DNA from 3 places in the Paenibacillus sp. FSL H3-0329 genome. Region 1 is predicted to be linked to each of the others. Evidence: riboswitches for the same ligand, from Rfam matches in the RefSeq annotation. Region 1 holds a riboswitch; each other region holds the start of a gene.
The links. A riboswitch is a leader RNA that binds a small molecule or an ion and turns the genes downstream of it on or off. The one in region 1 is predicted to bind thiamine pyrophosphate.
Positions count from the first base shown of each region.

Region 2: linked by a shared signal. The riboswitch ahead of thiC (phosphomethylpyrimidine synthase ThiC) and the one ahead of NSQ66_RS02050 (ABC transporter substrate-binding protein) in region 1 are both predicted to bind thiamine pyrophosphate.
Region 3: linked by a shared signal. The riboswitch ahead of NSQ66_RS09485 (thiamine phosphate synthase) and the one ahead of NSQ66_RS02050 (ABC transporter substrate-binding protein) in region 1 are both predicted to bind thiamine pyrophosphate.

Region 1 covers NZ_CP150150.1:450,828-461,651, forward strand. Annotated here, with positions in the region: gene NSQ66_RS02010 (YncE family protein) at 1-474, opposite strand, end outside; gene NSQ66_RS02015 (nucleotidyltransferase domain-containing protein) at 661-1,542, shown strand; gene NSQ66_RS02020 (WecB/TagA/CpsF family glycosyltransferase) at 1,906-2,655, shown strand; gene NSQ66_RS02025 (hypothetical protein) at 3,288-3,983, opposite strand; gene NSQ66_RS02030 (ABC transporter ATP-binding protein) at 4,213-5,046, opposite strand; gene NSQ66_RS02035 (ABC transporter permease) at 5,081-5,842, opposite strand; gene NSQ66_RS02040 (MTH1187 family thiamine-binding protein) at 5,839-6,132, opposite strand; gene NSQ66_RS02045 (hypothetical protein) at 6,195-6,353, opposite strand; gene NSQ66_RS02050 (ABC transporter substrate-binding protein) at 6,693-7,742, opposite strand; TPP riboswitch at 7,904-8,014, opposite strand; gene NSQ66_RS02055 (hypothetical protein) at 8,173-9,636, opposite strand; gene NSQ66_RS02060 (MFS transporter) at 9,709-10,824, opposite strand, start outside.
Region 2 covers NZ_CP150150.1:6,094,570-6,105,393, reverse strand. Annotated here, with positions in the region: gene NSQ66_RS26915 (phosphotransferase) at 1-380, shown strand, start outside; gene NSQ66_RS26910 (AAA family ATPase) at 397-918, shown strand; gene NSQ66_RS26905 (hypothetical protein) at 943-1,806, shown strand; gene NSQ66_RS26900 (hypothetical protein) at 1,847-2,347, shown strand; gene NSQ66_RS26895 (hypothetical protein) at 2,378-2,902, shown strand; gene NSQ66_RS26890 (AraC family transcriptional regulator) at 2,958-3,791, opposite strand; gene NSQ66_RS26885 (beta-galactosidase) at 3,962-6,013, shown strand; TPP riboswitch at 6,085-6,194, shown strand; gene thiC (phosphomethylpyrimidine synthase ThiC) at 6,297-8,039, shown strand; gene NSQ66_RS26875 (phosphotransferase) at 8,125-9,111, shown strand; gene NSQ66_RS26870 (alpha-amylase family glycosyl hydrolase) at 9,366-10,824, shown strand, end outside.
Region 3 covers NZ_CP150150.1:2,207,855-2,218,678, forward strand. Annotated here, with positions in the region: gene citZ (citrate synthase) at 1-387, shown strand, start outside; gene icd (NADP-dependent isocitrate dehydrogenase) at 535-1,830, shown strand; gene mdh (malate dehydrogenase) at 1,909-2,850, shown strand; gene NSQ66_RS09465 (hypothetical protein) at 2,978-3,406, shown strand; gene NSQ66_RS09470 (AraC family transcriptional regulator) at 3,483-4,421, opposite strand; gene NSQ66_RS09475 (GDSL-type esterase/lipase family protein) at 4,662-6,728, shown strand; gene NSQ66_RS09480 (SDR family oxidoreductase) at 6,965-7,837, shown strand; TPP riboswitch at 7,925-8,026, shown strand; gene NSQ66_RS09485 (thiamine phosphate synthase) at 8,142-8,747, shown strand; gene thiS (sulfur carrier protein ThiS) at 8,786-8,989, shown strand; gene NSQ66_RS09495 (thiazole synthase) at 9,045-9,812, shown strand; gene thiH (2-iminoacetate synthase ThiH) at 9,847-10,824, shown strand, end outside.

The sequences.
Region 1 (10,824 bases):
GGTCACATAGACACGGTTTGTAAGCTCATTGATAACGATTCTGGATGGGCGTCCACCGATTTCAATCTTTTTGCGGACCTGATTTGTTTTCCCGTCTATGACGAATAGGGTTCCGAATGCGCTAGTTACATAAATCAGATTGGTTAGAACATTCACTCCGATATTGTCTGGGAATCGGCCTACTTTGACAGTTTTGATTACCTGGTTTGTCCGCCCGTTTATGACAGAGACATTTTCGTCACGGAAGTTAGGTACATAAATCCGGTTGGTTTGGGGGTTGATTCCGAGCTGAGACGGCAGTCTTCCTACAGGGATCCGAGCGATAATGCGATTAGTTCTGCCCTCCAATACCCCGATAGTTCCAGCCTCGGTGTCTGGGTTTACAAAGTATACTCGATTCGTGACGACATTTACTTTTATATCTCCGATCGGTCCGGCAGAGCGGACTGTAGCAATCACTTTTGGCTGCGCCATGCTTTTACCCCTTTCCAAGTAAATAGATACTTCATTATATTTAGGCTTAGGCAAAAGGGTACTTCATTTATCCTTGCAAGATATATATTAGGAGTGTAGAATGGTACTCCATTATCCAAATATTAGGTTAGGTGTAAGCGTTTTATTTTTTTGAAAAATTGAGATTGATTGGAGGTTGGGGTTGAGATGGTGAAATCAGTGTTGTCGGATATTTTATTAACACCTGATAAGACGCAGCTTCATAGTGAATTGTTAGAGGAAATTGGGCAGTATATCACGCAAGAAATTCTAAATCATCCGTTAATGAAAGAGGAGAGTCAGCGGGTAAGTATTCTCCTTGATGGATCGACCGCACTTGGTGTGGTGGATGAGCAGTCGGATGTGGATGTAATCATTATTTGTCAGGACGAGTATTATAGCAGCATTAATCATCGGTTCGAACAAGCGGGGCTGATCCCGGAGCAAAGTAGTTTTTTTATGGATTTACGACTTCCCAGCGGCAAGTCCGGACATTACACACTGCATAAAATATCAGAAATTAAAGCGGCGTTAATGAGCGGAAATATGGAATGGCTGTGGAATGCTTCTATTTCTTATATCTACTATGACCGATTGGATGTAAAGTCACTTTTTGATGCCTATGTCCCCCTCCAACCTGAAGTCCTAATGAGATTTCGTAAGAATTCATACATACAGTTAAGAAGTTATGCCAAAAGCTTAGATAATCCTGTAGTGCGTGGCGACGCCTTTCCTATTTTATTTTTAGCGGTTTCTCTTTATAAAGAAGCATTACGCTGTGCCATTACTATTGAAGGTTATCCCTACCCCTACGACAAATGGCTGGTACCTGTAGCCAAACAAACGACTGTCGGACGAAAGATTACGGAGTGTGCGGGCGATTTTTGGAGTTTTATTAGAGATGATGAATCCTTTGCCCCTATGTACCAAGAGGATAATAACTTTGTCAAAATGGAAAAACGTTTCCGGAAGATACTTGTAGAGGAATTCCGCATGCGGGGGATCAATGAACCTTGGTTAGTAGAGTGGTGGAAGTTTATGGAGGAGTGAGTGGAGCTATAGGGTGAGTGTTGAGTGGTTGGGGTGGTTGGAGAGGTGGCGGAGGGAGTGAAGTGGTTATTGTGAGGTGAAGCTACGGTGGACTGTAGTGGCTGTAGTAGCGTAGTAGCTGTGGTGGCTGGAGAGGTGGCGGAGGGAGTGAAATGGTTATTATGAGGTGAAGCTATGGTGGACTGTAGTGGCTGTAGTAGCGTAGTAGCTGTGGTGGCTAGGGTGGTGGAATGGTCGGGTGGTTGAAGTGGCTATAGTGTTTGGGTAAGTGGCTGTAGTGATTAAGTAACTTAAATGACTCCCCTTCCTCCTCTTGATTATGGTAAGGTATATTGAAGTGGAATTTTAGTGAGAGGTGATTATATGGACGGGACAGTTTCAATATTAGGAGTTCCCTTTTCAAAACTAACACTACATGAGACAACACTTCATCTAACAAAACATATTCAATCCGGAGAACCGAAACTTTTCCATTTGATCACGGCTAACCCGGAAATTACGATAACAAGTCAATCGGACGAGCTGCTACGAACCATACTTCAAGAAGCGGATTTAATCACTCCTGACGGGATTGGCATTGTGATGGCTTCAAAAAGAAAAGGCGATCCTATTGCTGAGAGGGTAACTGGATATGAGCTGCTTCTTGAGCTTTTGGAGCAAGGAAATAGCTTGGGATGGAGTTTTTATTTCTTGGGAACAGATGAGCTTACCAGTTGTAAAGCGGTCGAAAAGATCACGGAGTTATATTCGAATGTGAAGATTGCAGGAAGACATAATGGTTTTCTTACCAAGGAAGAGGAGCCTGCCATTGTAGCAGAGATTCAGCGTGCACAGCCGGATTTTCTGATCGTTGCGATGGGGGCGCCATACTCTGACAAATGGGTATATAAGCACAAACAGGAGCTTACGCAGGTAAAAGTTGTTTTTGGCGTGGGGGGCAGCTTGGATGTAATAGCGGGAAAAGTTACTCCTGCACCAGCGCTATGGAAAAAACTCAATCTGGAGTGGTTGCATCGACTTTTGTTCGCTCCAGTTGCGAAGGGACAAAAGTCGCGATGGCGCAGACAGGCAGTGCTGCCCAAATTCGTGTTCCGAGCTATGATTAAGAAATGAAGAAAAGGCCTCGTTTATGGGGACCTTTTTTGGTTCGGTTGGTGTGAGAGGAAGAGGAGGCAGGTGTGAGAGTAGGAAGTAAGGAGTAAGGGGAAGAGTAATAGTGGTTAGTGGGAGTGAGGTGAGGAGTAGGGGGAAGAGTAATAGTGGTTAGTGGGAGTGAGGTAAGGAGTAGGGGCAAGAGTAAGTAGTGGGATTGAGGTAGGGAGTAGGAGTAAAAGTGAGTAGTGGGATTGAGGTAGCGAGTAGGGGCAAGAGTAAGTAGTGGGATTGAGGTAAGGAGTAGGAGTAAAAGTGAGTAGTGGGATTGAGGTAGGGAGTAGGAGTAAAAGTGAGTAGTAGGATTGAGGTAAGGAGTAGGAGTAAAAGTGAGTAGTGGGATTGAGGTAGGGAGTAGAATGTAAGTGCGACTATAGTTGTGACCTTTAAACAAATTAATAATAATAAACAACACCGATTCTGGTTGATGCCATAGCCTCGTATTTAATTCAAGCTAAAAGCTAAAGGGGTACAATAAGGGGATAAATTCCCTTGAGTCACTGGAATTCCGCCCGAAGAGGCAAAAGAAAGGCAAAAATGCCCTAGAATCGGTGCGATTCCGCCCGAAGTGGTAAAAGAAAGGCAAAAATGCCCTAGATCGGGTGCAATTCAGCCCGAAGCAGCAAATCAACGGTATATATCCCGTAGAATGAGCCGAATCCGGTCCGAAGCAGCAAATCAACGGTATAAATCCCGTAGAATGAGCCGAATCTGGCCCGAAGCAGCAAATCAACGGTATAAATCCCGTAGAATGAGCCGAGTCCGGCCCGACGAAGCAAATCAACGGTATATATCCCGTAGAATGAGCCGTATCCGGTCCGAAGAAACAAATCAACGGTATAAATCCCGTAGAATGAGCCGAATCCGGCCCGAAGAGGCAAATCAACGGTATAAATCCCGTAGAATGAGCCGAATCTGGCCCAAAGCAGCAAATCAACGGTATAAATCCCGTAGAATGAGCCGAACCTGGCCCGAAGCAGCAAATCAACGGTATAAATCCCGTAGAATGAGCCGAATCTGGCCCGAAGCAGCAAATCAACGGTATAAATCCCGTAGAATGAGCCGAGTCTGGCTCGAAGCAGCAAATCAACGGTATAAATCCCGCAGAATGAGCCGAATCCGGCCCGAAGCAGCAAATTAACGGTAAAAATCCCGTAGAATGAGCCGAATCCGGCCCGACGAAACAAATCAACGGTATAAATCCCGTAGAATGAGCCGAGTCCGGTCCGACGAAGCAAATCAACGGTATAAATCCCGTAGAATGAGCCGAATCCGGCCCAACGAAACAAATCAACGGTATAAATCCCGTAAATGTCCCCAGCCCAACCCGGTTACTATCCATTACCAACACGGAGGCCGTTTTCGCCACACATTTAATGTGATCCCTACTAGGATGAGTGAAATTTGTTAAATGAGCAGATACATCCGCACCAATTGTAAATATGTTAGGGAATTTATCGCTGCAAATAAATAACTGACACCGCTATACCAGCGATATCAGTTTACAGTGCTTAGCGATTAAGCTAGCGGCTGCCTATTTTTAGCTTGTTCCTCTCGCATCCACTGTGACAACTGGCGTTTGAGCTTAAGGAACTCGGGAGAGTCCGTAATCTCATCACGGCGTGGCCGCGGAAATGGCACATCGACTGTATGCAGAATGGAGCCGGGGCGGCCGGAAAATACATAGATACGATTAGAGAGCAGCAACGCTTCTTCGATGTTGTGAGTAATGAACAGCACAGAGCGGCGATTCTCTTCCCACAGCTCAAGCAGCCAGCGCTGCATTTCACTGCGAGTTAGTGCATCGAGTGCGCTGAAAGGTTCATCCAGCAACATTAGCTCCTGCGGAGCGAGCAATGCTCTGAGAAAAGCTGCACGCTGCTGCATCCCGCCAGACAGCATATGCGGATAAGCATGTTCGAACCCGCTTAACCCAACCTTGGCAAGCCACTGGCGTGCTTCCTCGCGGGCTCCATCCCGCAGTGCGCCCTTGATCTCCCCAGCAAGCAGCACATTATCCTCAATCGTACGCCAAGGAAAAAGAGCAGGCTGCTGCGGCATATAACTAATTTCACCGCGTTGACCTGTAACGACCTTACCGTTCATGCGGATCGTGCCTGCATCGGGTTTCACAAGGCCGCCAATCATATGGAATAAGGTGCTTTTTCCGCAGCCGGAAGGACCAACGATCGAAACGAATTCTTGTTGCTCTACCTTGAGAGAGACATTATTCAGAACTTTTGTCTTACGGCGACGATGGAAAAAAGATTTGGAGATGCCGCTCACTTCAAGGGCGGGTGCCACGGTATGAGCTTCAGGGGAGCTTATAACTTCTGTTGTTCTGTGTTGCATTTGCGTCGCTTGAGACATACAGGCATCTTCCTTTCTATGAGTTACGGCGCGGCTTCCAGCGAACCAGCCATTTTTCCAGCAATGCAATAATAGCAAAGAGTACAAGACTTAAAAGCACAATAATAACAATAGCGACAAACATCCGATCCGTACGATAAGCGGATTTCTGCAGAAGCATATAATAGCCAATACCTTTATCCGCGCCAATCCATTCAGCGACCACGGCGCCCATAACCGCATAAGTAGCAGATATTTTTACACCGGAAAATAGTGCCGGGATAGAAGAGGGCAGCTCCAGCTTGGTAAAGATTTGCCACTTGCTTGCGCCAGCCATTTTCATATAATTCATCATGACCTGATCACTTTGGGCCAGGCCGCCCATCGCAGCGACAGCTACAGGGAAGAAACATACTAGTGTAATCAGCACGATTTTGGGCAAAAGACCAAAGCCGAACCAGATAATGAGCAGGGGGCCGAGCGCGATGGAGGGAACATTTTGACTCAGAATAATGAGTGGATAAAAAGCCCGTCTAGCCCAAGGCAAAAGATGCAAAAGCAAAGCGACGATCAGACCTACCCCCGTACCGATGGGAAAACCAATTAAAGTGAGCCGCAGCGTAGCCATCGTATGAGCCCAAAGACCAGAAGCGTTACTGGTGGATTCACGGGCAATATCAGCAGGACTCGGCAGAATCCAGGATTCAATATGAAATACAGATACAGATAGCTGCCATACGGTTAAAAAGAAGACGACCGCCACAAGGGGCGGCCATATTAGCTTCCAGGTCGATCTCACGGCCGATATTTCTCCGTCAATTTATCCATGCTGATTCCGTTAGGATTATGAGCGATTTTGATCTGCGAAATTACGCTTGGACTGCCTGCTTCGATCAACGCCTCTTGCATCTGACGCACAACCTCCAGCAGCTCGCTAAGCTCACCTTCCATTGTGGTTTCCAGCGGATTCACCTGATGTTTAACACCGGATTTTTGAATGACCTCAATCGCTTTATCTACGTATGGGATGGAATCCTCATTGTTCGGAGTTTTTGGAATTACTTGAATGCTTAGTAGGGTGTTAGCCACAATAATCAATCCTCTCATTTTATAAGGTAAGTTCAAAAAGCCAACTTTGATAACGAAGTAATTCAGGAAGCAAACTCGACATCGAATCTTGAACGAACTTGGGAAGTCCGGTACTCACGTACCACATCACTACGCTCCGTTCCTCCTTCCTCAAGTAACGTCCAACCTTCTTGGTTCTGAAAGCCGTCTTTTTGAACTCTTAAATTATAAGGTAAGTTCAAAAAGCCAACTTTGATAACGAAGTAATTCAGGAAGCAAACTCGACATCGAATCTTGAACGAACTTGGGAAGTCCGGTACTCACGTAGCACATCACTACGCTCCGTTCCTCCTTCCTCAAGTAACGTCCAACCTTCTTGGTTCTGAAAGCCGACTTTTTGAGCTCTTAAATTATAAGGTAAGTTCAAAAAGCCAACTTTGATAACGAAGTAACTCAGGAAGCAAACTCGACATCGAATCTTGAACGAACTTGGGAAGTCCGGTACTCACGTAGCACATCACTACGCTCCGTTCCTCCTTCCTCAAGTAACGTCCAACCTTCTTGGTTCTGAAGTCCGCTCTCTACTCCGCCGGTAAAAAATCATTACTGAATGCACTAGCAGCATCCAGCGGTTTATCCAGCAACTTCAGATCATACATCCAGTCGCCGTAATTTTGCCAGACCTCGGTTTTTTGCTCGCCCCAGCGGGCAGCATCGTCCTTGTATTTTGGGCTAAGCCATTTTTGGCTAGCTAGGACAAGGTCGGCGTCCAGGTCAGGAACGGCCTTCGATAACATACCGGCAGCCTCTTCCGGATGATCAATAGCATATTGATAACCTTTTGATGTGGCTTTCATGAAGGCCTTCACCAGCTCAGGATGATCTGCAATTTGCTTCTCACTCGTCGTCAGCACAGGCGTGTAATAATCGAGCTGTGGCGCATAATCCTTTAAGTACAGCATATCCAATGGCTGGCCACGCAACTCAGCCTCAACTCCAGTCCAAGCGTAGAAAATCCAGGCGAAATCAATGTCACGTTTGACGGCGGTAAAATAATCAGCTTCACCGATACTGATCAGCTTCACCTTTTTCACATCGCCACCTTCAGGATCCATGATGGCCTTCATGGCTGCTTCTTCGGCCGGTGAGCCCCAGCCTCCGTAGGTTTTACCTTCGAAATCCTTTGGTGATTTAATATTGCGATCTACTGGAGCGGCGAATCCCGATGTATTATGCTGAATAATAGCTGCTATCGAGACAAGGGGTACGCCTTGTAGACGGGCTAGCGTTAATCCTTCTTGGGCGCTGATGCCAAATGCGGCTTCGCCAGAAGTAACCATAGTATCAGAACCCGCTGCGCCTGGTTGAACGATTTCGACGTCCAGACCTTCTTCAGCGTAGTAACCAAGATCCTTAGCTACGTATAGACCGGTATGATTCGTGTTCGGTGTCCAGTCGAGTGCGACTTTAACTTTGGTGAGCTCTTTTGGAGCATCCGTGCCAGCCGCTGCAGTTGGATCAGTAGCATTTGCTTTGTTTCCGGCTGTATTCCCATTGTTGCTGCCGCATCCGGCAATGGCAAGAATGAGTACACAGGTGAGGCACAACGTAAGTGCTTTTTTGAGGTGCATGTCTTCTTCTCTCCTTTAAGGTTACAAGAATCCCGTCTTCACAACATGAACCGTAAAGTGTAGTATGTACGTTTTTCTACATCTTTTAGTGATCTTACAAAAAAAGCGCCCCGAGTGATCGGGACGCTGGCTTGGCGCAAGGTTAGTCAAGGTCACAGGGACCAGAACCAATTGGCGATTCCTACGCTGGCATTATCCAGATCAGGTATAAGGGTCAGTATCTTGTGGGATACAATCTCAGCCGGCCAATTCCAGCACCCCTGGTTCTATGAAGTTAACGGGTATTTCTATGTGCAATATAAGTAAGTATAAGTTTTGTACCCATACTTTATATCTTATATTTCTCGCATACGGTGTATTATAGACGGCTGTACTCGGAATGTCTAGTAGTGCACTCCTGAATTTTTCCAATCCAGTAGTTTCTTTTTTGCTAGTCTAGATCTTTATATTTCTTGCGGTGACGCCGTTTAAGCTCACTAACCAGCGCCCCTAGCGTGAGGACAACGCTGATCAGAATCCCGCTCATGATCACGAAGAGGGCAAGAAATTCAAAGGGGGAATAACCAATCATTTTACTCCATTGGATTTTTCCATCCAGATCGTCAATGACCTGATTCATGCCGTAAATCCCGCTTACTACCGTAAATACAGTGAGAATCATCAGCAGATTATCCCGTCGCTTGGATTGAAACTTATCCTGATACTGAAACAGGTCATTTAAGGTTTCTTTCACTTCCTCGAACAAAGCGTCGTTTCCGTATACTTTACGCAGCTGAAGAAATATCTCCCGGCCCTGCGACTGGGAAATCAACTCCAAGAAGTAGAACTTTGCCGAGAACTTATTAATGGAGTAGATTAGATTGTCTATTTCCTCATAATCATGATTAATCCGAAGTCGGGAGTGCATGTTGGCAAGCTTTAGCAGAACGATTTTGTGGAAAATATTGAGTAAAAATCCGTAATAATATTGCCCGTACATCTGGTTGGCTAGACTAACAGCAATTTCCTGTTCAGCGCGGGTCATGCAGCAAAAGGTCTGCTCATTCATCATATAATACGTGTCTGGGCCCCAGCGATTATAGGAATGCTCATGACAATAGTTTGCAATATACGCTGGATCGCTTGCACTGGCATAGGGCTTTCCGTTCAGATCAATTCCATCAAGCTGTGAGGCGCGATAGCGTAGATTTACACTAATCTCATCAGAACTTTCTTCATTCTGAAAGCCGTAAAAAGCTTGTACCTGCATTCTTTCATCTACGAAAAAAGGAAGGGTCTCAAAATAAGCCCCATTGATATCCGATTGATCCAGATATGGCTCCAGTCCATCCACCAAATTTCGGAAGACAAAATCCTCTACCATCTCATAGGTCTGTTCCCCGCAATGAATATAAGTGTAGTCATCCTGTATGAAGGTTTTCTCTAGCGCACGGAAACGATCCGCGAATTCTAGGGCAATACTAAAGGGAATCGAATCCCCCTCCAGCTGGACACGTATCGTCACGAATCCAAGCTGAAAGGGACATATGAATATATCCGTCGAGAGAATTTTGAAAAATATAGATTGCTGCGGAATCTCCAGAATGCAGTCGAGATTATTTACTCTGGAAAAACGGCGAAACGAGTCGGCATCCTTCCTGCGCGGAAAAAGGACGTGTGCGGCAAACGGTAAATAGGTGCGCTCCATTCGTTCATGGGAAACACAGTAACCTTCTCCATAATAGGCAGCTTCCAGTTCTTTGTTATCCAGAAAAAAACGTGTGAATCCGTCGTCCTGTAATTGCTGGATAAGCTGCTTAGAATCGCCCTTTTTTATAGAGAAGGGAAATATAAACTGCATAAGCGCAGTATGTAACAAAGGCTCAGTTGAAGACTCATTTAAAGACTCATTCATTCATTGTCCATCCTTGTGCTCAGAATATGCTTATAGATCACATTACCCTAAAAGGATAACGTTGATACTATTCTAAATACGGGAACTCTTTCCTTCCACCGCTTGCCTGGCTTGGAATCTCCATGCGGCAATGCTTAGCAGGAACAAGAAGGCAGCAAAAGTGGCAAGTAATCCGGCTGTTTGTGCCACTTCTAAATGGTCCATAGACCAGCCCGTAAACAGAGGTAGCAAAGCACCACCAACGCCTCCGGAAGCAATCATAATGCTGGGTGTTGACTCTTCGGTGCCAGGCAGCATTTTGCTGGAGAAAACCAATGCAATGGAGAAAATACCGGACATAAACAGCCCCAGCAGCAGAATTACAATGAAAGCAGTCATTCGATTGTCAGTGAACGGAAAGAGTGTCAGCAGTAACAAGGTTAGTAAACAGCTGCTGAGAATGTACACGCGATAAGATATTTTTTCGGCAATTACACCCGCAAACAATCTTCCTGTAGACATCGCCAGCCAAAAGAAAGTGACTGTCAGTGCTGCCGCAGACTCTGTCATCCCTAGCTTGGCAATAAAGATAGCCGGCATAAAGTTGACTAAACTCATCTCTGTGCCTACATAAAGAAAAAAGAAAACGATGAAGATCCCTAGCAGAATCCATTGCTTACCTTTATACGGAAATTTTTTGTTAGAACGTGAGCTTGAGGAATGCGAATTGTCTGCTCCTTGGACAGAGGCACGTTCATCCAGCATGCGTTGTAGATTACCGAAGTGTCCTCTTGCCCAGAGGATAAGAGAAATCAAAGAGAAGGCAGCGACGATTAGAAAGGCCAATCTCCACGCTCCGGCAGCAATGAGCGGACTGGCGATAAGCGGCATCACGAGTGCGCCTATCCCGAATAGAACTTCGAGCCGGCTCATCGCAATAGCCGTTCCTTCGGTTACAGCACCAATAATGATGGTGCCGATAACCGCTTCGATCATCCCGAAACCAAAACCTGCGGCAACAGCGATAAAATACATCCAGCCCCAAGGCGGTAGAAAGGCATAGGCAACTTCTGCAACTATTAGAAGACTGGTGGCAATGAGGATGCCTCCACGTTTACCGAAGCGGCGATTAAGTAGGGGAGAGACCAACACGCCTGCTAAAAAACCAGCGAATTGACTAAAGATTAATTCACCGCCAGCACTGTAATT
Region 2 (10,824 bases), 1.2 Mb from region 1:
TATCCAGATATCAAAATACCACATGCATTCATGGTGATCTAAATGTTGGCAATTTATTATATCCGATGTTTAGCAGTTCAAGGCCGTGCATCATTGATCTTGAAGCTGTGAAGGTGGGGCTTTGTACGGAGGATCTCGTTATGTTATTTATCCACGATTTGTTTCATGGCAGTGCCGAGACTACACGTATTTTTGATCTGTATTTTCATTCAATTAACAATAAAATCAGGAGCGCATACACGTACACACAATTTGTGGAGGACGTTAGATTATCGATTATGGAAGGACTCTTTTTTCCAATAAAGTTATTTGTTCATGAAGGAATTAAGGATGAGGAGCTTATATGGAAGTCGATAAACGCCTATAAGAATCTCGTCTGAAAGGAAGTGGCCCTCGTTGTTTTTTCTTCAGATGTCTGGATACCCCGGATCAGGAAAGTCTTCATTAGCCAGAGTAATAGCGCAGCATACTTCTGCTGTTATTCTTGATCACGACATTGTAAAGTCTTCTCTTATGGAATCACTTGGAGCAAACACTGGGTTCAAGGAAGTTGGAAGAATTTCGTATGACATTGAATGGGCCTTGATAGATTTTCACTTATCTCAAGGTCATAATGTTATACTCGATAGCCCTTGTTTATACTCTGAGATGATAGAGAGAGGATTGAATCTGACCCAGAAATATAATGCGGAATATAAATATGTAGAATGTTTATTAAATGACTATGACGAGCTCAATAATAGACTGCGAAATAGAAAAAGAATGATTAGCCAGATTGAAAGAGTGCCTTCTGAAGAGACATTACTTAAAATTATTGAAAATGCTAAAAAGCCCTCTAATGTCAGAATACATATTGTTAATACAAAGGAACCGATTGAATCCTATATTAAAAGTGTCATTGAATACTTAAATGCTTAGCGTAAATTTTGAGGAGGGGAACAGATGGATTTTGAAAAAGCAGCCCATTTCATTTGGACACATGGCAGATTATTAGAAAGAAGGGTTTTTGAATATATTTTCCACGGTGGATCAATAAGCAATGTTGTGACTTCTCTAATAGCCTACCAGAACGAAGATGGTGGGTTTGGAAATGCAATAGAGCCAGATTTACGGGCACCCGGTAGTCAGCCACTTTTCATGGAATTTGCACTACGTTTCTTATATGACTGTAACATAAAAGACGAAGAACTCTCTCAAAAAGCATGTGATTATATTTCAAAGCATGCTGACTTAAAAAAAGGGATTCCAACAATATTTCCTTCATCATCGAACTATCCAAGAGCAGAACATTGGAATAACCCTCTTTCTCCAGAGCCATCATTTAGCAGACTTACTGGTCTTGTCGGGCTTCTTAAATGGCAAGGGATAGAACATTCCTGGCTTGATAAAGCGACAGAAATTTGTTTGGAAGATATTCACTCACAAGCCTATGATGATGCGCATACAATTTTAACTGCATTTTATTTATTGGAAAGCTTACCTCAATCGGATTTTATCAAAGGATTATTTCAAAAATTATCTAAGGAGCTTATTACTGCCAACTTTTTTTGCTTGGATGCCGCATCCCACAGTTATGGACTCTCTCCTCTAGAATTTTCGCCATCACCAACTTCTTACTGTAGCAGCATATTTTCTGATGAAACCATTCTTGATCATTTAAAAGTATTAGAATACCAACAGGAGGATGATGGAGGATGGCAGATAAAATGGGAGCCTCCCGGTGAAACAGCGAGGTTGGAATGGAGAGCCTATAAGACGCTAAAGAGTTTGATGATACTAAATTCATACAATAAGATTAATCTATAAATTGAGCGCGGAGATAATAAACAATGCAAGGAGAGAACCTATGAAAAAATTAAGGAGAATCATAATTCCGTTATTCTTAATCTTTTTATTGGGATGTAGTGATGAGGAAATTAGCGATAATTCAAAAAAAGAATATAGCAAAGCTGAACAATTTATTACCGATATGGGCTATCTGATCATTAGTAATGAAGGAATTGTTTCTGAATATTTATTAGATAAAAAACTGCTGACGGAAATGCCATACATACAATATTGGAGTGTTCAAAGTGTTGATCCAATCGATTATATAGGTAAGGAAATAACTACAAGTAAGTTAATCGTTAAAAACCACCCCTTAGATAACGAGAAGGATAATACAAAAAAACAAACCCTGATTTTTCTGCTAGAAGCAGACGATGAAGTGATAGGAGGCTATAGTTTTCCTGATTTCGATGAATTACATATGGGCTGGGTTTACACCATTGATGGAAAAACACTCGAAGAATTGACCGGAGAAGCATTTCCGAATTGGTCAAAAGAATGGAATTTAAGATATAAATAATGGCTGGGGAGTATTTATAAAGGAGCAGATATGAAAAAACTAATCCTAGTGCTTGTAGCTGTGGTTATTATTTCGAATGCGATATGGAGTTATTTATATTTCAATAAAGAGTTCGAAACAAATTTAAACACTGGTGTTCAAGTATATACGCTTAAGGGCACAGGGGATACATGGGATGTTTTAGATTACAAAATAATAATTTCATCTAGCAAAATTTTACGGGGACATGGGAAGTTAGTGTTCAAGGGAGACCCAAGCGCTTTAGTGAATAGTAGCTATTATAAGTATGAAGTCAATGAAAAAAACACTAATAATAAGGATGAAACAGTTCTTGTAAATGAAGCTAGGTCAACGGATGGACCCGTTTCAATATTAAGTAACACTGATATCGGGTCTATAACAGGTCCGTATTCGTATGACGAATTAAATAAAAATAGACAAAATTATGAAAACACCACTTTATCTATTACATGGAATGATAATGAAGGGGAGATTCATTCCGAAACAATAAGTTTAGATATTGAGAGTGAAATTTCTCTTAAGGATGATCTTTAAGGGTGATAAGTCCAAGAGACTAAGATTGAATCTCTACGGACTGAAGGAAGATCGTCTACGCCCCAAAAGCCTGCCGGTATTTCACAGGAGACATGCCTTCAAACCTTCTGAACACTTTAATAAAATAGCTGGATTGGGCAAAACCGGACTGAGTCGCAACCTGAGCAATGGAGAGTCCTGTGGAAACCAGTAAAAGCTTGGCTTTAGCCAGCCGACAATCGGTTAAATAACGGTTTGGAGTTTTGCCCATAACCACCCGGAACAGCCTTAGAAAATGATAGCTGCTGTACCCGGTCAATCTTGCCATCGATTCCAGAGACCAAGGGCTGGCACATTCGACATGAATGATATCTGCAGCACTCCGGATGGACTGTCTAACCTCGTGCGGTACTGAGCCGTGAAGCGGCTCGGAGTTCTGCAGCAATTTAACTAGAAGCTCATACAGCAGAGCAGATAGTCTTGGCTCGCTACGGGTCACGTAGGAAGCGCTCAGTAGGTACATTTCCTCGAATAGCTCGTCCAGCTTAGCATCCAAATCAAAAGTGAACAGGTATGCACGGGACTGGTCCACTTCCTCTAATAAGGGGAGGACGATTTCAATATTAAAATGAACCCATCGGACATCCCAAGGCTCGCCTGGGTCAGAGCCGTATTGCTGATAAGCCCCTTTTGGGTACAGAAAACCTCGTCCTCTACTCATCGGAATACGTTCGCCCTCATGGAATACATAACCCTCCCCACCAAAGATCAAATGCAGGTTATAACTCCCCAGAAACCCTTCGCTTCTTCTCTCTGTATGTTGTGGAAAGTGAGTGTAATGTCCCAAAAATTCAGGATAACAGACATATTTTGAAAAAGCCGGTGTCGGCAAATACCATTGTTTCTTCATGTTTGGCAGCACCCATTTCTGTAGCGCAACAGAGCGCAAGTTGGATTAAGGCAATAAACGCAAGATTGTTATATGATAGCAATATTTTGTTATATAAGACCTCTTATCATTGATACTACAATAGAATTATAAAATATTGAAAGCATATTTTTAATACTTTGGAGGTAATGATGAAGAAACCTGTCGCAACTGAAAAATTCGAGCTTGGCGTTTGTTATTATCCGGAGCACTGGCCAGAAAACATGTGGGAGGACGATTATCGCCGGATGCGTGAACTCGGCTTTACGATCATTCGGATGGGGGAGTTTGCTTGGTCTATTTTTGAACCCACAGAAGGGGAGTTTCAGTTCGGGCTCTTTGATCGGGCGATTGATCTAGCACATAAATATGGTCTTCAGGTTGTACTTGGTACTCCGACGGCAACGCCTCCAGCTTGGTTGACTGATAAATATCCAGAAGTATTAAATGTAACCTACGAAGGTGTTACACTTCAGCATGGCATGCGCCGCCATTATAATTACAGCAGTCCTAAATACCGGGAACTGTGTGCACGTATTGCAGAACAAATGGCTGAACATTACGGCAATCATCCGGGTGTAGTTGGCTGGCAAATTGATAATGAGCTCAACTGTGAGATCAGTGAATTTTATTCGGAGAGTGACCATAAGGCCTTCCGGGAATGGCTACAGCAGAAATATGTTACGCTTGAGCATTTGAACGAGGCATGGGGAGCTGTTTTTTGGAATCAAAGCTATAGTGACTGGTCTCAGGTCTATCTTCCACGTCCGACTCCAGTACCGAAGCAACCCAATCCTCATCAGGCATTGGATGAAAAACGGTTTATTTCGGACAATACAATTTCTTTTGCCAAAAACCAAGCGGATATCATTCGTAAACTTGCCCCTAAGCAATGGGTAACCACGAACGGTCTGTTCGGTCATCTCGATAGCCATGAAATGACGGATGAACTGCTGGATTTCTTCAGCTATGATTCCTATCCTCAGTTCTCTACTATTTTTTATGACCCGAATGAGCGGAATCCGCTGAATGATAGAGGCTGGGGACTGTCGTTATCTGTTGTTCGTTCGATATCCCCGAATTTCTGCATTATGGAGCAGCAGTCGGGCCCGGGTGGCTGGGTGAACCGGATGGATATGCCTTCTCCAAAGCCCGGGCAGATGCGGTTATGGACTTATCAGTCGATCGCTCATGGGGCAGATATGGTGTTATATTTCCGCTGGCGGACAGCTACGATGGGCAATGAAATTTATTGGCATGGAATCAATGACTATCATAATCAGCCTAACCGGAGAGTGCGGGAAGCGGGGCAGATCGGTCAGGAGCTGGCAGCAGCAGGTCAAGCGTTTATCGGTACTCATAATCAGGCTAACGTTGCTATTGTTCGTGATTATGACAATGAGTGGGATGGAGAATACGATGTTTGGCATGGCCCGTTTATGTGGAAGAGCAATAAGGAGTGGTACAAGGCTCTTCAGCGGAAGCATATCCCGAATGACGTGCTCTATCTGCGCAAAAAAACAACGCTGGAGGAGCTTGCAAGGTACGACGTGCTTATCTATCCTCACCCAGCGATTATGACAGATGAGACAGCGTCTCTGCTGGATGAATATGTTCAACAAGGCGGCAAACTGATCTTCGGCTGTAGAACTGGCTATAAGGATGAGCGCGGTCAATGTTATATGCGTCCTTTCCCAGGTACTGCTAAGGATCAATGCGGGATCACAGTTGAAGAATTCACAATGGTTAAGGGCAGTCGTCAGCCAACAACAATTAGCTGGTCGGGCGCGACCGAAGTCGTTACAGGAGCAGATGACTTTAATGATATTCTCAAAATAGAGGAAGCTTCGGTTGAAGTGATGGCGGTTTACGCCTCTGATTATTATGCGGGAAAACCGGCGGTAACTAGAAATCGTCGCGGCAAGGGTGAGGTTTGGTATTACGGAGCCGTATTTAACGAACAGGCAGCGGCTGAGATCATAAATTTAATGGATCTACAATCGCCAGCAAATTGGCTGAAGCTCCCAGAAGAGGTAGAGCTGCAAGTCCGTACCGGAGCTTCTTCCAGTTATGCTTTTTTGCTTAATTATAGTGAGACTCCTGTCACGATCCATCTTCATGAGACCAAAACAGATTTACTGAGCGGCACAACATTGTCGGGCGAGGTGCTTCTGGAAGGATTTGGGGTATTGGTGTTATACTAACGTACACATTGATCTCACATTTGAGTGGATTTGGATAATTCTCTCTTTTCGGTTATACTTTGAAGTAGCAATTATATAGTTACGGGAGCTTGGTGGGACCAGGCTGAGAGGATAGTTATAACTATCGACCGTCAAACCTGATCTGGATAATGCCAGCGGAGGAAATGGAGCTCTATTTCTATTTGTCTACTCTAAGGCCTCATCTTATACAGATGTGGCCTTTTCTATGTGTGGGGAGTAGACCGTCTCCGCTTGATCAAATCACCTTATAGGAGGAATTGAGATGACAAGCGAATTGAACAACGATCCAATCAATTTATCAGCTTTTCCAGCAAGTCAAAAAGTGTATGTAAAGGGTTCACGGCCTGATATTCAGGTGCCTATGCGGGAGATCTCACTTAGTCCAACTGCGGGCATAGACGGCGAAGAGGAGAATGCCCCAATTCATGTCTATGACACAAGTGGGGCTTACACGGATGCTAATATTCATACTGATATTCGTCAGGGGTTAGAGCCCAATCGTCTAAGCTGGATTGAGGAACGAGGGGATGTGGAAGCGTACGAAGGAAGAACCGTGAAGCCTGAAGATAACGGGAATGCAACGGGAAAAGCTGTGGCGGAAGTGTTTCCAGCGCTCCATAGAAAACCTTTGCGAGCGAAAAAGGGGCATAATGTCTCTCAAATGCATTATGCACGCAAAGGGATTATTACTTCGGAAATGGAATACGTTGCGATTCGTGAGAATGTGACACCGGAATTTGTAAGAGATGAAGTAGCCCGCGGTCGCGCCATCATTCCAGCGAATATCAATCATCCAGAGAGTGAACCAATGATTATTGGGCGTAATTTTTTGGTAAAGATCAATGCCAATATTGGAAACTCCGCAGTATCCTCATCCATAGAGGAAGAGGTGGAGAAAATGAGATGGGCTACCCGCTGGGGTGCAGACAATATAATGGATCTCTCCACAGGTAAAAACATCCATACGACACGCGAGTGGATCATCCGTAATTCTCCTGTTCCTATTGGAACGGTGCCTATTTATCAAGCTTTGGAAAAAGTGAATGGGAAAGCGGAAGATTTAACGTGGGAAGTATACCGTGATACGCTCATTGAGCAAGCGGAGCAAGGGGTGGATTATTTTACCATTCATGCGGGAGTTCTGCTTCGTTATATCCCGTTGACGGCACAACGTATGACAGGTATTGTTTCAAGAGGTGGCTCCATTATGGCGGCATGGTGTCTTGCGCATCATCAAGAGAACTTTTTATATACACATTTTGAAGAGATATGTGAAATCATGAAGCTGTACGATGTTTCTTTTTCCCTAGGCGATGGATTACGTCCGGGTTCGATTGCTGATGCGAATGATGAAGCACAATTTGCCGAGTTAGAGACGTTAGGTGAATTAACAGCTATGGCTTGGAGTCATGATGTACAGGTGATGGTAGAGGGTCCAGGACATGTGCCGATGCACTTGATTAAAGAGAATATGGATAAGCAACTTGAAACTTGCAACGAAGCCCCTTTTTATACGTTAGGTCCACTGACTACAGATATTGCGCCGGGGTATGATCATATTACCTCTGCTATAGGTGCAGCGATGATTGGTTGGTTCGGTACAGCAATGTTATGTTACGTAACTCCGAAGGAGCATCTTGGCCTGCCTAATAAGGAAGATGTACGTGTAGGGGTCATTACTTATAAAATAGCGGCACATGCCGCAGATTTGGCGAAAGGGCATAAAGGAGCACAAGACCGGGATAACGCTCTTTCGAAAGCCCGTTTTGAATTTCGTTGGCGTGATCAATTTCATTTATCGTTAGATCCTGAGCGAGCGCTCGAATATCATGATGAGACATTGCCTGCGGAAGGCGCTAAAACAGCTCATTTCTGTTCCATGTGCGGGCCGAAATTTTGCAGTATGAAGATCTCTCATAATATCCGTAATTCGACGAGAATTGAATCAGGAATGCAAGAGAAGGCAGAAGAGTTTCTCCAAGGCGGGAGCCTCATTTATAGATAACTTTTTCTGCTAAAAAGAAATATCTAAAAGAAGTCGTCATTGGCGGCTTCTTCTTTTATACTTTGAATAGATAGGAGTTGATGAAATGGAAGCGATTCGTTCAGAGGAAGCCATTTTAGAGGATTTAAGTAATAGTTTCTATCATTTTTTTGGATTGAAAGTCCTTCATGCTACCCCAATAAAACGTGGCTGGTTAAATCTTAAATGGAAAATCACAACGGATTCAGGGCAATTTCTACTTAAACAATACAACAAAAAAAGATATAAATTGTATAACCCAGAAGAGCTGAACTTTGCCTTTTCTCAACAGAAAAGATTGTATCTACAGGGGCTCCCATGTCCCGGATTGTTGGCTTATAACAATAATGTTTTACTGGAATCAGATCAGGGAGAAACGTTTATGGCAATGGAATATTGTGAAGGCCGTGTCATAGAGCCGGGTAAGATTAATATCCATCAAATGTTTGATTTGGGTCGTGCCACAGGTAAAATGCATCGTTTATTAAATGATGGGACCATTAGTTTGAAAAGAACCCCACAATTTATTCCACAAAGCCCTGAGGAACGTTTAGAACATTGGAATGTACTCCTACAACAATCAAAGGAAATGGGTAAAACCTCACTCATCACTGACCTAGAGATACAACTAAGAGCGACTGAAGAAATAGATCCGGAAATATTCGAAGGACTTGAAGCTGGATGGGCACATCGTGATTTATGGGTTGATAATCTTTTATTTCAAGATAGCCAATTGTCTGCAATTCTAGATTTTGATCGGTTCAAATATGATTATCCGCAGCTAGATGTGGCGCGAGCAGTGATGTCATGTGCTTTAGATGAAGATTTAGATGGAGCACTAGCTTCAGCATTTATTGACGGATATCGTGAGGAACGAACGGTGGAGCAGGGGGATTTAACAAAATCATTGCAGTTGTTGTGGTATATGGAAAGCCCGTGGTGGATTAATGCCGCGATGGACAAACATAGTGTACCTCCAAAACGTTTTGCAAAAGAAATGAATTGGCTGGCTAAGAACCTGAACAATTTACCTGCTATCTTAGGGAACTTATAGTGAAAACGATTGAATTATAGCCTAAAAGATGCATTGACCAGCCAAAGTTTGGCGCCTATAATCTTAACAAGGAAAATCCACCACATATAGAGCTATTTGTAAACGCATTCAATGAGCTTTTTCCTTATTTATCATGGAAGGAGGAGATCAAAACTATCAAGTATTTCTTTTTTTCTCATTTTTGCAAACGTTTGCACACCACGATAGCGCTTAAAATCGTAAGCTGCACTTAAAATTATGAGGAGGTTATTTACTTGGTATCCAAACAATCCAGGCGTTATATTTCGTGGTTAATTATTTTTTCGCTCATTTTTAGTTTATTTGGTTTATCGGGTGGAGCATCGGCCAGCAATACGGATCATACAGTCACCTATACCAATCCTACAGCGACAGCTGTGACCTTACATTGGACTACGAATAACTGGGCTAATACTACGGACACGGTGATGACCAAAAATGGAACCACGTTCACCGCCAACCTCAATGTTCAGGAAGGTGCCACCCTAATTTATTGTTATCACATCACGGCTCCAACGGATAGTTGGGACAATAACGGCGGGAAGAACTGGACGGTGGTTATTCCGGTTGCCGGGAAATACGAAGCAGAGAGTGCATCCCTGTCTGGTGGTGCAAAAGTAAATACGAATCACATCGGATATTCGGGCACCGGTTTTGTTGATGGATACACAACTACAGGAGCAACTGCCACTTTTAACGTCCAGGCTTCCGCAGAAGGGTCCTATAATGCCACGCTTCACTATGCTAATGCATCCGGCAGTGCTAAAAAGGTGTCCATTTATGTCAATGGAATAAAGGTTACACAGACAACATTAGCCAACCTGACCAACTGGGATACATGGGCAGACCAAACAGAAACACTCTCCTTACAGGCAGGAAATAACACGCTTGCTTATAAATATGACTCAGATGATAGCGGGAATATTAATATCGACTATGTGACCCTTTCGGCCGGAGCTACACCAACACCAACGATAACTCCTACCCCAACAGTGACACCAACACCTACGGTAACTCCTACACCAACAGTGACACCAACACCTACGGTAACTCCTACACCAACAGTGACACCAACACCTACGGTAACTCCTACACCAACAGTGACGCCAACACCTACCATAACACCCACACCAACGCCAACACCTACCGTAACTCCTACACCAACGCCAACAGTGACGCCAACACCTACACCTACTTCAGCGGGGCTAACCGTTCACTTTAAGAAACCAGCAAGCTGGAATGCAGCGATCCGCATCCATTACTGGAATCTGAATCCGGCAACCGTTCCGACTAGTGGAGCATGGCCGGGAATACTGATGAAATCGGACGGAAACGATTGGTATAGCTATACTGTTCCGAATGCTACAGGTGCAAGCCTGATCTTTAATGACGGCAATGGCAAACAAACGGGCGACTTATCTCGCAGCGTAAAAGAGGGCTGGTATAACTCAGATAACGTATGGTATGACGCCAATCCAGACGTTCCTAAGGTTCCGGTGATATCCGTCTCTCCTGTGCCCAAAACCTATGATTCTGCCCAAACGGTGACCCTATCCAGTACAAATAGCGGCGATAAAATTTATTATACGACCGACGGATCAACACCTACGACAACCTCAACGTTGTATACGACTCCAATCCAAGTACCTTCTTCTTTGACTATCAAAGCATTCGGCGTTAACTCTATAGGGCAAG
Region 3 (10,824 bases), 1.8 Mb from region 1:
AAGAAGCTGGATAACCGTGAGAAGATCATGGGCTTCGGCCATAGAGTATACAAGAATGGTGATCCACGTGCTAAACATCTGATGAAAATGTCACTTGAACTTGGCACAATGAAGAATGATACTACGCTGTATGATATGTCCGTAAATATCGAGGAATTGATTACCGGACAAAAGGGACTTAAACCAAATGTTGATTTCTATTCGGCATCAGTTTATACACAGCTGGGTATTGAACGTGAGCTGTTCACTCCTATCTTTGCAATTAGCCGGACTTCAGGCTGGACTGCGCATATTCTGGAGCAATATACAGATAACCGTATTATCCGGCCACGTGCAGAATACACAGGTATGATTGAACAGAAATACGTTCCAGTAGACGAAAGATAAAAGGGCAGCCTTGCAGGCTGCTCCTAAAGTTTAGTAGAATGAACCCTAGAATATATGCAATAATGCATATTCATACGTAGAGAGTTTTGTTCGAGGCTTGTCCATGAGAAATTAAATCCCACAAAACTTTAGGAGGAATACACTCAAATGTTGAAACTAGAAAAATTCGATCTGCCAACAGAAGGCGAACAAATCACAATTAAAGATGGTAAACTGCAGGTTCCTAATCATCCAATCATTCCTTTTATCGAGGGTGACGGCACAGGCCGTGATATTTGGAAGGCTTCCAAACGCGTACTTGATGCAGCAGTAACTAAAGCTTATGGCGGCACAAAGCAAATCGCTTGGTACGAAGTTTTTGCTGGCGAAAAAGCCTTCAATACATATGGCGAATGGCTGCCAAATGATACATTGGAGGCAATCCGTGAATATTTTGTAGCTATTAAAGGTCCGCTTACGACTCCAATCGGAGGCGGTATTCGTTCATTGAACGTAGCTTTGCGTCAAGAGTTGGATTTGTACGTATGTCTGCGTCCAGTTCGTTATTTCGAAGGGGTTCCTTCTCCTGTTAAACGTCCTGAGCTGGTGGATATGGTTATTTTCCGTGAGAATACGGAGGATATTTATGCAGGGATTGAATATCAAGAAGGTTCTGCTGAAGTGAAGAAAGTCATCGAATTCCTGCAAAAAGAGATGGGAGTTAATAAAATCCGTTTCCCTGAAACTTCTGGTATTGGTATCAAACCAGTATCCTCCGAAGGTTCGAAACGTTTGGTGCGCGCTGCGATTGAATATGCGATCAAACACGGACGCAAGAGCGTAACGCTTGTGCACAAAGGAAACATCATGAAGTTCACTGAAGGTGCCTTCAAAAACTGGGGTTATGAAGTTGCTGAGCAAGAGTTCGGAGATAAGGTCTTCACTTGGAATCAATATGATGTGATTAAAGAACGTGAAGGTGAAGCTGCTGCCAATGCTGCTCAGAAGGATGCTGAAGCTGCAGGCAAAATCATCATCAAGGATGCCATTGCGGATATCGCATTGCAACAAGTTCTGACTCGTCCGACTGATTTTGATGTTATTGCTACCTTGAACCTGAACGGGGACTACCTGTCTGACGCGCTTGCTGCGCAAATCGGCGGTATCGGTATCGCTCCTGGAGCGAACATTAACTATATTTCTGGACATGCGATTTTTGAAGCCACTCATGGCACCGCACCTAAATATGCAGACAAAGATGTTGTGAACCCTGGTTCCGTGATTCTGTCCGGTGTAATGTTGCTGGAGCATCTGGGCTGGCAGGAAGCAGCAGATCTGATTTATAAAGGTATGGAAACAGCTATTAATAACAAGACCGTGACTTATGACTTTGCCCGCCTGATGGAAGGCGCAACTGAACTGAAATGCTCTGCATTTGCCGACGAGATTATTAATCACCTCTAAGAGACTGGCTCAACCAACTGAATATATTGAAGTTTAGCTAATACAAGCTATACCGACACCGTTCTAGGAGGAGAATCCTTGGCAATCAAACGTTATAAAATTACAGTTGTAGGTGCCGGTTTTACTGGTTCTACTACAGCTCTTATGCTTGCTCAAAAGGAGCTTGGTGACGTTGTGCTGCTTGATATCCCACAAATGGAGAACACTACCAAGGGGAAGGCACTAGATATGCTGGAAGCAGGTCCTGTACAGAAATTTGACAGTCAAATTACAGGAACCTCAAGCTATGAAGATGCTGCGGATTCAGATATTGTAATCATCACTGCAGGGATTGCCCGTAAACCTGGAATGAGTCGCGATGATCTCGTGAACACCAATGCAGGTATTGTGAAGTCGGTATGCGAGAACATAAAACGTGTAGCACCAGATTCCATTGTAATCATTCTGAGCAATCCAGTTGACGCTATGACCTATGCGGCATTTAATGCGCTGGGTTTTCCGAAGAGTCGCGTAATTGGACAATCCGGAGTGCTGGATACAGCCCGTTATAACACGTTTATTGCACAAGAGCTGAAGGTATCCGTTGAAGATGTACGTGGTTTCGTATTAGGCGGACATGGCGACGATATGGTACCGCTCGTAAGGTATTCCAGTGTCGGTGGCATCCCAATTGATACATTGATATCTGCGGAGCGTATTGATGAGATTGTGCAACGTACACGTGTGGGTGGCGGAGAGATTGTTAACCTCTTAGGAAATGGTAGTGCTTATTATGCACCAGCGGCTTCTTTAGTTCAGATGGCGGAAGCTATCTTGAAGGACAAAAAACGGATCATTCCGGTTATCGCCTTGCTCGAAGGAGAATATGGCTATGATAACCTGTTCATGGGTGTTCCGGCGTTACTTGGTGCCAATGGTATCGAGAAGATTTTTGAACTGGAGCTTACAGCTGAGGAAAAAGCGGCTTTAGATAAGTCTGCTGAATCCGTGCGTAGCGTAACAGCTGTGCTAACTGTATAGATTGTGACAGAGGTATGAAGAAACCCCCATTTTGTTCACTTAAAATGGGGGTTTCCTTTTCTTCTCAAGCAATAATGGGTATAATTAAATGTAACTATTATCACAGTTAAAATGGAGGAGATATGTTATGGATTGGAACGTTTTGTTTTTCTTACATATGATCGGAACCTTGGCACTTGGCTTCTACCTTGTGCTACCCTTCATCCTAGGACGTGCAGAGAAACTGTCGTCTGGGGCTAAAGAAGGAACGTTAAGTGCAGTAACCGGATTTAATCGTTTTGCGCAGTATGGATTGGTGATCCAACTCCTTACAGGCGGTTACATGATGACCAAAGGTGATTATTCAGTAGCGTGGATGATTATTGTTGTTGTGTTACTGCTAGCGATGTTTGCGCTTGGCGGTATTATGAGCAAGCCTTTGCGTCTTGCAGCAGCTGGAATTCGTGAGAACCGCGACGTTAGCGCAGAGACTGGCAAATTGCGCACACTTAGTGCACTGCTTACGGTGTCATTGCTATTGATGGTATTCTTCATGGTGTTTAACGACATAGTTTAATTTACAGCGAATTATACCCGCCTCCTTAATGGAGAGCGGGTTTTTCGTATGTACCGGTAATTTATCTTCATAAACGTTAATCCCTGATAGGATTAGTATAAGATTTCGGCCGGTAGTTTAAGGGAGAAACACCCGTCCATCGCTTGAATTGTCGGCTGAAGTGGCTCTGGGAAGCAAACCCGAGTTGTTCAGAAATCATCTGTATTTTTAAATCGGTATGAAGCAGTAAATGTTTTGACTTCTTTAATCTTAGGTTAGTTATGTACTGCCTAGGAGATATCTTATACACCTTTGTAAACAACTTATGGCACTGCACCCGACTTAAGCAAAGCTGCTCAGCAATCAAATTAACCGTGAGCTCCGGTAAATGAATATTGGCTGCAATATATTTTTCGATCTGATGAGCAGTTTCCACCTCGTACAAAGAGTTTGCTTGTCTCGCTGTGTTGGAATTCTCTGAATTCGAGAGCTGTACATCAATGAGTTCAGTCAAAATCATCAGGATGATCGCTTGCAGACGAAGCCTTTCTTTTACAAGGATCATTTCTTCAATTTCCTCGGGAAATCCAGTGGATGCCGTCGTGGCAAGAATATTATTCTTAATAAATTCATCCAAATGTTCCAGCTGCTGATTTAATCCTGAACGCTGCATTTGCTGGTTATTCCATTTCTGTACAGCCAGAGACTGAAACCATTCACGAAACTTTAAATCGTCAATATCGAAATGAAAGGAGAGGTAGATATAGTTGCTCAGGCCAGAATTAACTACATAATGACGTAAGCCAGGCGGAATAATTAACCAATCTCCTTTACCAAAGGCAATGGAGCTTCCTTCTACATATTGATGGGAGTTGCCGTCGTAGCAATACAATAGTTCGAAGATTTTGTGATGATGATCAGGGTATGCCCACCCAGGTTCTGCTACACGATAATGAACACCGATCAGCTGCAGTGTACTTATAATGTTCGGAAAGCTGACTTTGTAAGCGATAGGAGTTCTCCTCCTTAGGATCAATAGGGATGTTCTTAATTATATCAAGGATACCTATACATATGACCGTTTTGCAGTGTGAGCCGTTGATCAATTCCAAGTTTTACGTTACAAAAGGTCAAAAAAAAGAATGAAATCATCATTTGAATCACTTTAGAGAAAAGGGATAATGGAGGAACCTAGGGAAGTACTTCGAGAAACGGAAGGAAGTGTAATGAAGTGAGAAAGCTGTGTAGGGATATACTAATCTTATCTTCTTTACTTATGGCTTCATTGACTCTTACTCACGGTATAACAGAGGCAGCCCTTATTAAAGATGGGGTAGAGGGGCAACCTCCAATCCGAATTGCAAACGCATACAAGCTCAATTTTACAAACCAAGTTAAAACAGGGTATCAATCCGTTAGGTATGATCCTAATCGCGGTGCGCAATTGTATGACTCATCATTAGGTTATGGTTTTGTCCAAGAGACCAACGCTTTACCCGCTAGAGAAGTGCATACCGATTCAATTACATCCGATGGAACAGGTTTTTTCATCACAGAATCTTATTTTTTTGCTGAACCTAAATCTGAAAAGGATAATTATAATAACTACGGCATGGCGTTTCGAATGGATGCTTCTCCTGGAACCTACAACGTATATGTAAAAACGACTTCTGACGCAGAGGATGGGATCGTGTCAGTATCAGGGATGCAGACCAGCCGCTTGTTGAAAAGTGGACATTGGGACGCGGCAAAGCTTGTACCCGTCAAGCATACGGCTGTAGCCAAAGGGAAAGAGTGGACTTATACGTATGTAAACGGCCGTGACCATATAGATATTGAGATTGAACCGAACAAAGTGAACACAGCTGTAGGGATTGAGGAGATCATACTGGAACCGATTTTGCCACAGCATAGAGCAGCTGGAGCTCTTCCGAATTTATTTATACTTGGAGATTCCACGGTCAAGTCCTACACCTTCGACGAAGCGCCAATGAGTGGTTGGGGCCAGATTATTGGCAGTATGTTTAATCAACATAAAGTGAGTGTAACTAACTATTCCATGGGAGGACGCTCGTTTAAAAATGCCTATACAGAAGGTCGACTTAACGACATTTTACTGAGTGGCAGCATTGGGGATTATGTGTTTATTCAATTCGGACACAATGATGAGAGTGCAGATGAGTTCAGACGTTACGGCAGAGGTTCGACTGAGGCAATGTATGAAAACTACCTTAAAGAAGTTTATCTCCCTGCGATCCAAGCCCGGGGCATGATACCAGTACTGGTAACGCCAATGTCCAGAATTAAAGGGAATGCAAGTCCGGGATATATCTATGAGAATTCTTTTAAATCAAGAAAGTTTGTAGATATTCTTAAACGGGTTGCAGATGAATCTGGAGTTACACTTATTGACCTTAACTCGGAAAGTCTGAAATATTATAACGAGATCGGAGTAGAAGCGATAACAGCCCTCTTCATGTCAATTGAAGCCGGAGAAACGCCAGGCAAAACAAATGACGGAAGTTACGCTAACGGGCATCCTTCAAAGAAAATCGATGGGACTCATTTTAAAGAAGCGCTCGCCAAACAATTTTCGCGGATGATTGTTACGGAGCTTGTAGAGAAAGGTGCTACTGGCGATTCTACTGCTGCCTCCATTACTGCTTATCTTAAAGGGAACGTTAAGCATGCGGCACTAACAGGCAACTGGGATAAGGTTTTTCCGGAAATAACTAATGATACGACGACCGGGGAAGCTGCTTATTACCGCAATCAAATTGAAAAATTAATCCAGCTGGGAGTAATGGGCAAAGACCGCCAAGGGAATTTTAAGCCAGATACGGAGATGACAGTTGCTGAATTCACACGCAGTATTTCTAAGTTAATGAAAGTGGAAAGATCAGATCTTGCCTATTATCCGAAAGGTAAGCTGTCACGTGAAACGATGGGTGCTATTCTCTATGATGTTTACCAAGTAAAGTTTGCTAATAAACCTAAGTACATGACTGATTATAACGGCACAGCAGTAGTGCCAGGAGATCCTGGTTATGATTTCAATCTGGATCCAGGAGCTAGAGGAGCGATGTACTATCCACTTGTATCCTGGCAGCAGCTGGTTGATACGGCGGACATTTCTCCTTTTTTAATTTCAAAAGTGAAAAGTGCTTATGAATTAGGGCTTATTAGATCTGAAGTGGGGATTGCTAGAGGCCAAATGGTCAATGGGACAGAACTAGAACCTAAAGCCATAGTGACCCGGGAGAAAGCAGCTAAAGCTCTTTATTTTATGTGGGTACTGGAACATGGAGTGAATGCAGAAAATCATGTTTCTTCTTTGAAATAGTTAGGGTGAACAATTCAAGGCACAGCAGCGATGCTGTGCCTTTTTGTATGCAGTGAAGTCCTCTCCACTTACAGCAGTTTACATCCACGGTTGTTTATTTCTACTTGCATTGTGGTAAGTAAGATTCGTAAAGCGATTTAAGAAAATGACAAACCCAGCGTATAAACGTGCATTGTTGTGCCATCCTAAGATGATCAGTTAACTATCAATTTACTTAACGAGAGGAGATAGGGAAGATGTCAGGCAATAATAAACAAGCTACAAAAACCTTACCCCCACAGGAGCAGCATCATCAGCCAGGGATTGAGAGTGAAATGACGCCGCTGCCCAAATACGAGCCGGCAAATTATAAAGCAGCAGGTAAACTGCAAGACAAGGCGGCGTTGATTACCGGTGGAGACAGCGGAATTGGGCGTGCAGTTGCTGTGCTTTTTGCTAAAGAAGGTGCTGATGTGGTCATTTCATATCTTAATGAACACTCAGATGCAGAGGAAACTAAACGTCAGGTCGAGCAGGAAGGCCGCAAATGTATCCTAATTCCAGGTGATATCGGTGACGAGAAATTCTGTAAGGATCTTATTAAACAGACGGTAGAGGGCTTAGGAAAGCTTGATATTCTCATCAATAACGCGGCGGAGCAACATCCGCAAGCTAAGATCGAGGATATTACTTCCGAGCAGCTAGAGCGTACTTTCCGTACGAATATATTTGCGATGTTCTATTTAACAAAAGCAGCTATGCCTCATTTAAAAGCAGGATCTACAATTATAAATACAACTTCAATTACCGCTTATCGCGGAAGCCCGCAGCTGCTGGACTATTCATCAACTAAAGGAGCTATCCTGAGTTTCACACGATCTTTGTCCACGAATCTGGCGGAGAAGGGCATACGGGTAAACGGTGTAGCACCAGGTCCAATCTGGACACCGCTAATTCCCTCTACCTTTGATGCGAAGCAGGTTAGCGAGTTTGGAGGCACGCAGCCTATGAAACGGCCTGGACAACCAGAGGAGCTGGCGCCAGCCTATGTATATCTTGCCTCTGACGATTCCAGTTATGTGACTGGACAGGTTATTCATGTAAATGGTGGCGAGGTAGTAAACGGTTAGATTAGTACAGCTAATGTGAATAAATGGGTGTATTTCAATAAAAAAATATGTTACTATAAACCACGTTAGCATTTTAAAATTGTATATTTATGTCACTAGGGGTGCCGATTGGCTGAGACGGAATGGATTTCCGGACCCTTTGAACCTGATCTGGTTAAGACCAGCGTAGGGAAGTGGAGAACGAATTTCTGTTGTCGGGCTATTTGTAGTACCGTCTATATACAGATTCTGACTGCCTTCCTTACGGGGGCAGTTTTTTTGTTTTTTACTGGCCTACAGGGAAGTGAGAGAGAGGAGATCGCGAGTGGTACAAGCTGAGATCCATCTAATATCAGACGGCAAGCAGCTGTTGAGACAATTTGTTGAACTGGCTGTCACGGTGCAGACATGGGTCGATTATATTCACTTAAGAGAGAAGCAATGTCCAGCACGCGAACTGCTCTCTGCGGCACAGGAGCTGTTGGCTGCCGGTATACCCGCTACCAAACTGATAATCAATGACCGGATCGATGTAGCATTGGCAGCTGGTGCCGCGGGTGTTCAGTTGGCTGGGCACAGTCTGAGCCCGCTTACAGCCCGGCGAATTGCACCTCAGCTTTGGCTGGGGAGATCGGTTCATTCTCCGGAAGAAGCGGCGAATGCTTCAGAGCAGGGAGCTGATTATTGCTTGTTTGGCCATGTATTTCCCTCGGCGAGCAAGCTAGGGCTGCCCGCACGTGGGTTAGAGCTGCTTGCAGAAACGGTGAAGACTAGCTCTATTCCTGTAATTGCGATTGGCGGAATTGGTCCCGCTAATGCGGCGCAGATCATTAGGCAAGGCGCGGCAGGAATTGCTGTGATGTCCGGAATTTGCGGAGCGGATGATCCTTATGAGGCCGCCAAAGCTATTCATAAGGCGGTTCATTCATAGCCGGGAGGTAAAAGCATAGGCGAAGGGGGTGATTCAGAATGAGACTGTTGATTAACGGGAAATCCGCAGAGTGTTCTGGTGGTATTCAAACTATAGCTGATTTGATCAGTCTTCCTGAGTGGTCGGGTCGTCTGATGATCATTGAGCTGAATGGAGAAATTGTCAGTAAGGAGAATTATGAAAGTACTGCTCTGAGCGAGGATGATCGTTTGGAACTGGTGCACTTTGTTGGTGGGGGTTGAGATGGAGCGGTATAGAATTTTGAGAAATTTATAAGAACCAAAGGGAGGTAATTTCATGCATGACCCGTTACATATTGGAGGCATCGAATTAACTAGTAGATTATTTATCGGAACCGGAAAATATAGCCGGAATGCTCTGATCCCCGAAGTGATCGCAAGCTCTGGTTCTCAGGTGATTACTGTAGCGCTTCGCCGAGTGGACCCGGAAGGTGGAGCAGAAAATATCATGAACCACATTCCCGGCCACATGACTCTTCTGCCTAATACCTCAGGAGCGCGTACAGCGGAGGAGGCAGTCCGTATTGCGAGATTAGCAAGAGCTGCGGGACTGGGGAACTGGGTGAAGATCGAAGTGATCAATGATCAGAAATACCTGCTTCCAGATAATCTGGAGACCATACGAGCTACAGAGATTCTAGCGGCGGAGGGTTTTGTAGTACTGCCATATATGAGTCCGGACCTTTCGGCTGCTTTACGTCTGAGAGATGCCGGTGCTGCTGCTGTGATGCCGCTTGGTGCGCCGATCGGGACGAATCGCGGCCTGCGCACCAAGGAGCTTGTGCGTATTCTTATTGAAGAAGTGAATTTGCCGATTATTGTAGATGCCGGAATTGGCAAGCCCTCGGAAGCGGCGGAAGCAATGGAGATGGGGGCCGCTGCTGTTCTGCTTAATACGGCTGTCGCAACGGCACGTAATCCGCTCGTCATGGCGGAAGCGTTCCGCGAGGCGATATCCGCTGGCCGCAAAGCTTATTTGGCAGGACTCGGTCCTGTAGAAGAAGTTGCTTTTGCTTCGTCACCGTTGACTGGATTTCTGAACTGAATTTGATAGGTTCACCAAAGGAGGGAGGATTAGCATGAGCTTTTTTGACACACTGGCCCGCTTGGAGCAGTATCCATATGAGCAGCTGTGGAAGGAGTTCCGGGAGGATGACGTTAAGCGGGCGCTTGGAAAAGACAAGCTGAACGAAAATGATTTGCTGGCATTGCTCTCTCCGGCAGCAACGCCGCTGCTAGAGGAGATGGCGCAAGCTGCTCAGCGACTGACCCGTGCACATTTTGGTTATTCGATGCAGCTGTTCACACCGATGTATCTTGCCGATTTTTGTGTGAATCATTGTACCTACTGCAGCTTCAGCTCCATTTATGATTTTCCGCGTAAAAAGCTGTCCTTGGAGGAGGTTCGCAGGGAGGCTGAGAAGATTGCAGCTACAGGTCTGCGGCATATCCTCATTTTGACTGGTGAATCGCGCCGGGAGAATCCTGTCTCATATATTAAGGATTGTGTAGTTGTACTTAGAGAATTTTTTTCCTCCGTCAGTATTGAGATAAATCCTCTATCGACTGCCGAATATAAAGAGCTTCTTCAAGCAGGCGTGGATGGATTAACACTATACCAAGAGGTTTACCACCAGGAGACTTACAAAAAGCTGCATGTTAAAGGGCCTAAAAGAAACTACCGGAATCGCCTGGATGCACCTGAACGCGGCTGTCAGGCAGGTTTTCGTTCTGTGAATATTGGTACGTTGCTCGGGATGTACGATTGGCGGCAAGAGGCATTCCAAAGTGCCATGCATGCCCGCTATCTACAGGATCGGTATCCAGATTGCGAGATCAGCCTGTCACCCCCACGGTTTCGGCCTTATTTAGGGGAATTTAACCCAGAGTGCGATGTTACCGATCGATCACTAGTGCAGATTATTTTGGCATACCGGTTATTTTTACCCCGTTCGGGCATTACTTTATCTACAAGAGAGCCTGCCTCTCTACGCGATCATTTAATTCATCTAGGAATAACTAAGATGTCAGCCGGGGTCACAACTGAGGTGGGCGGT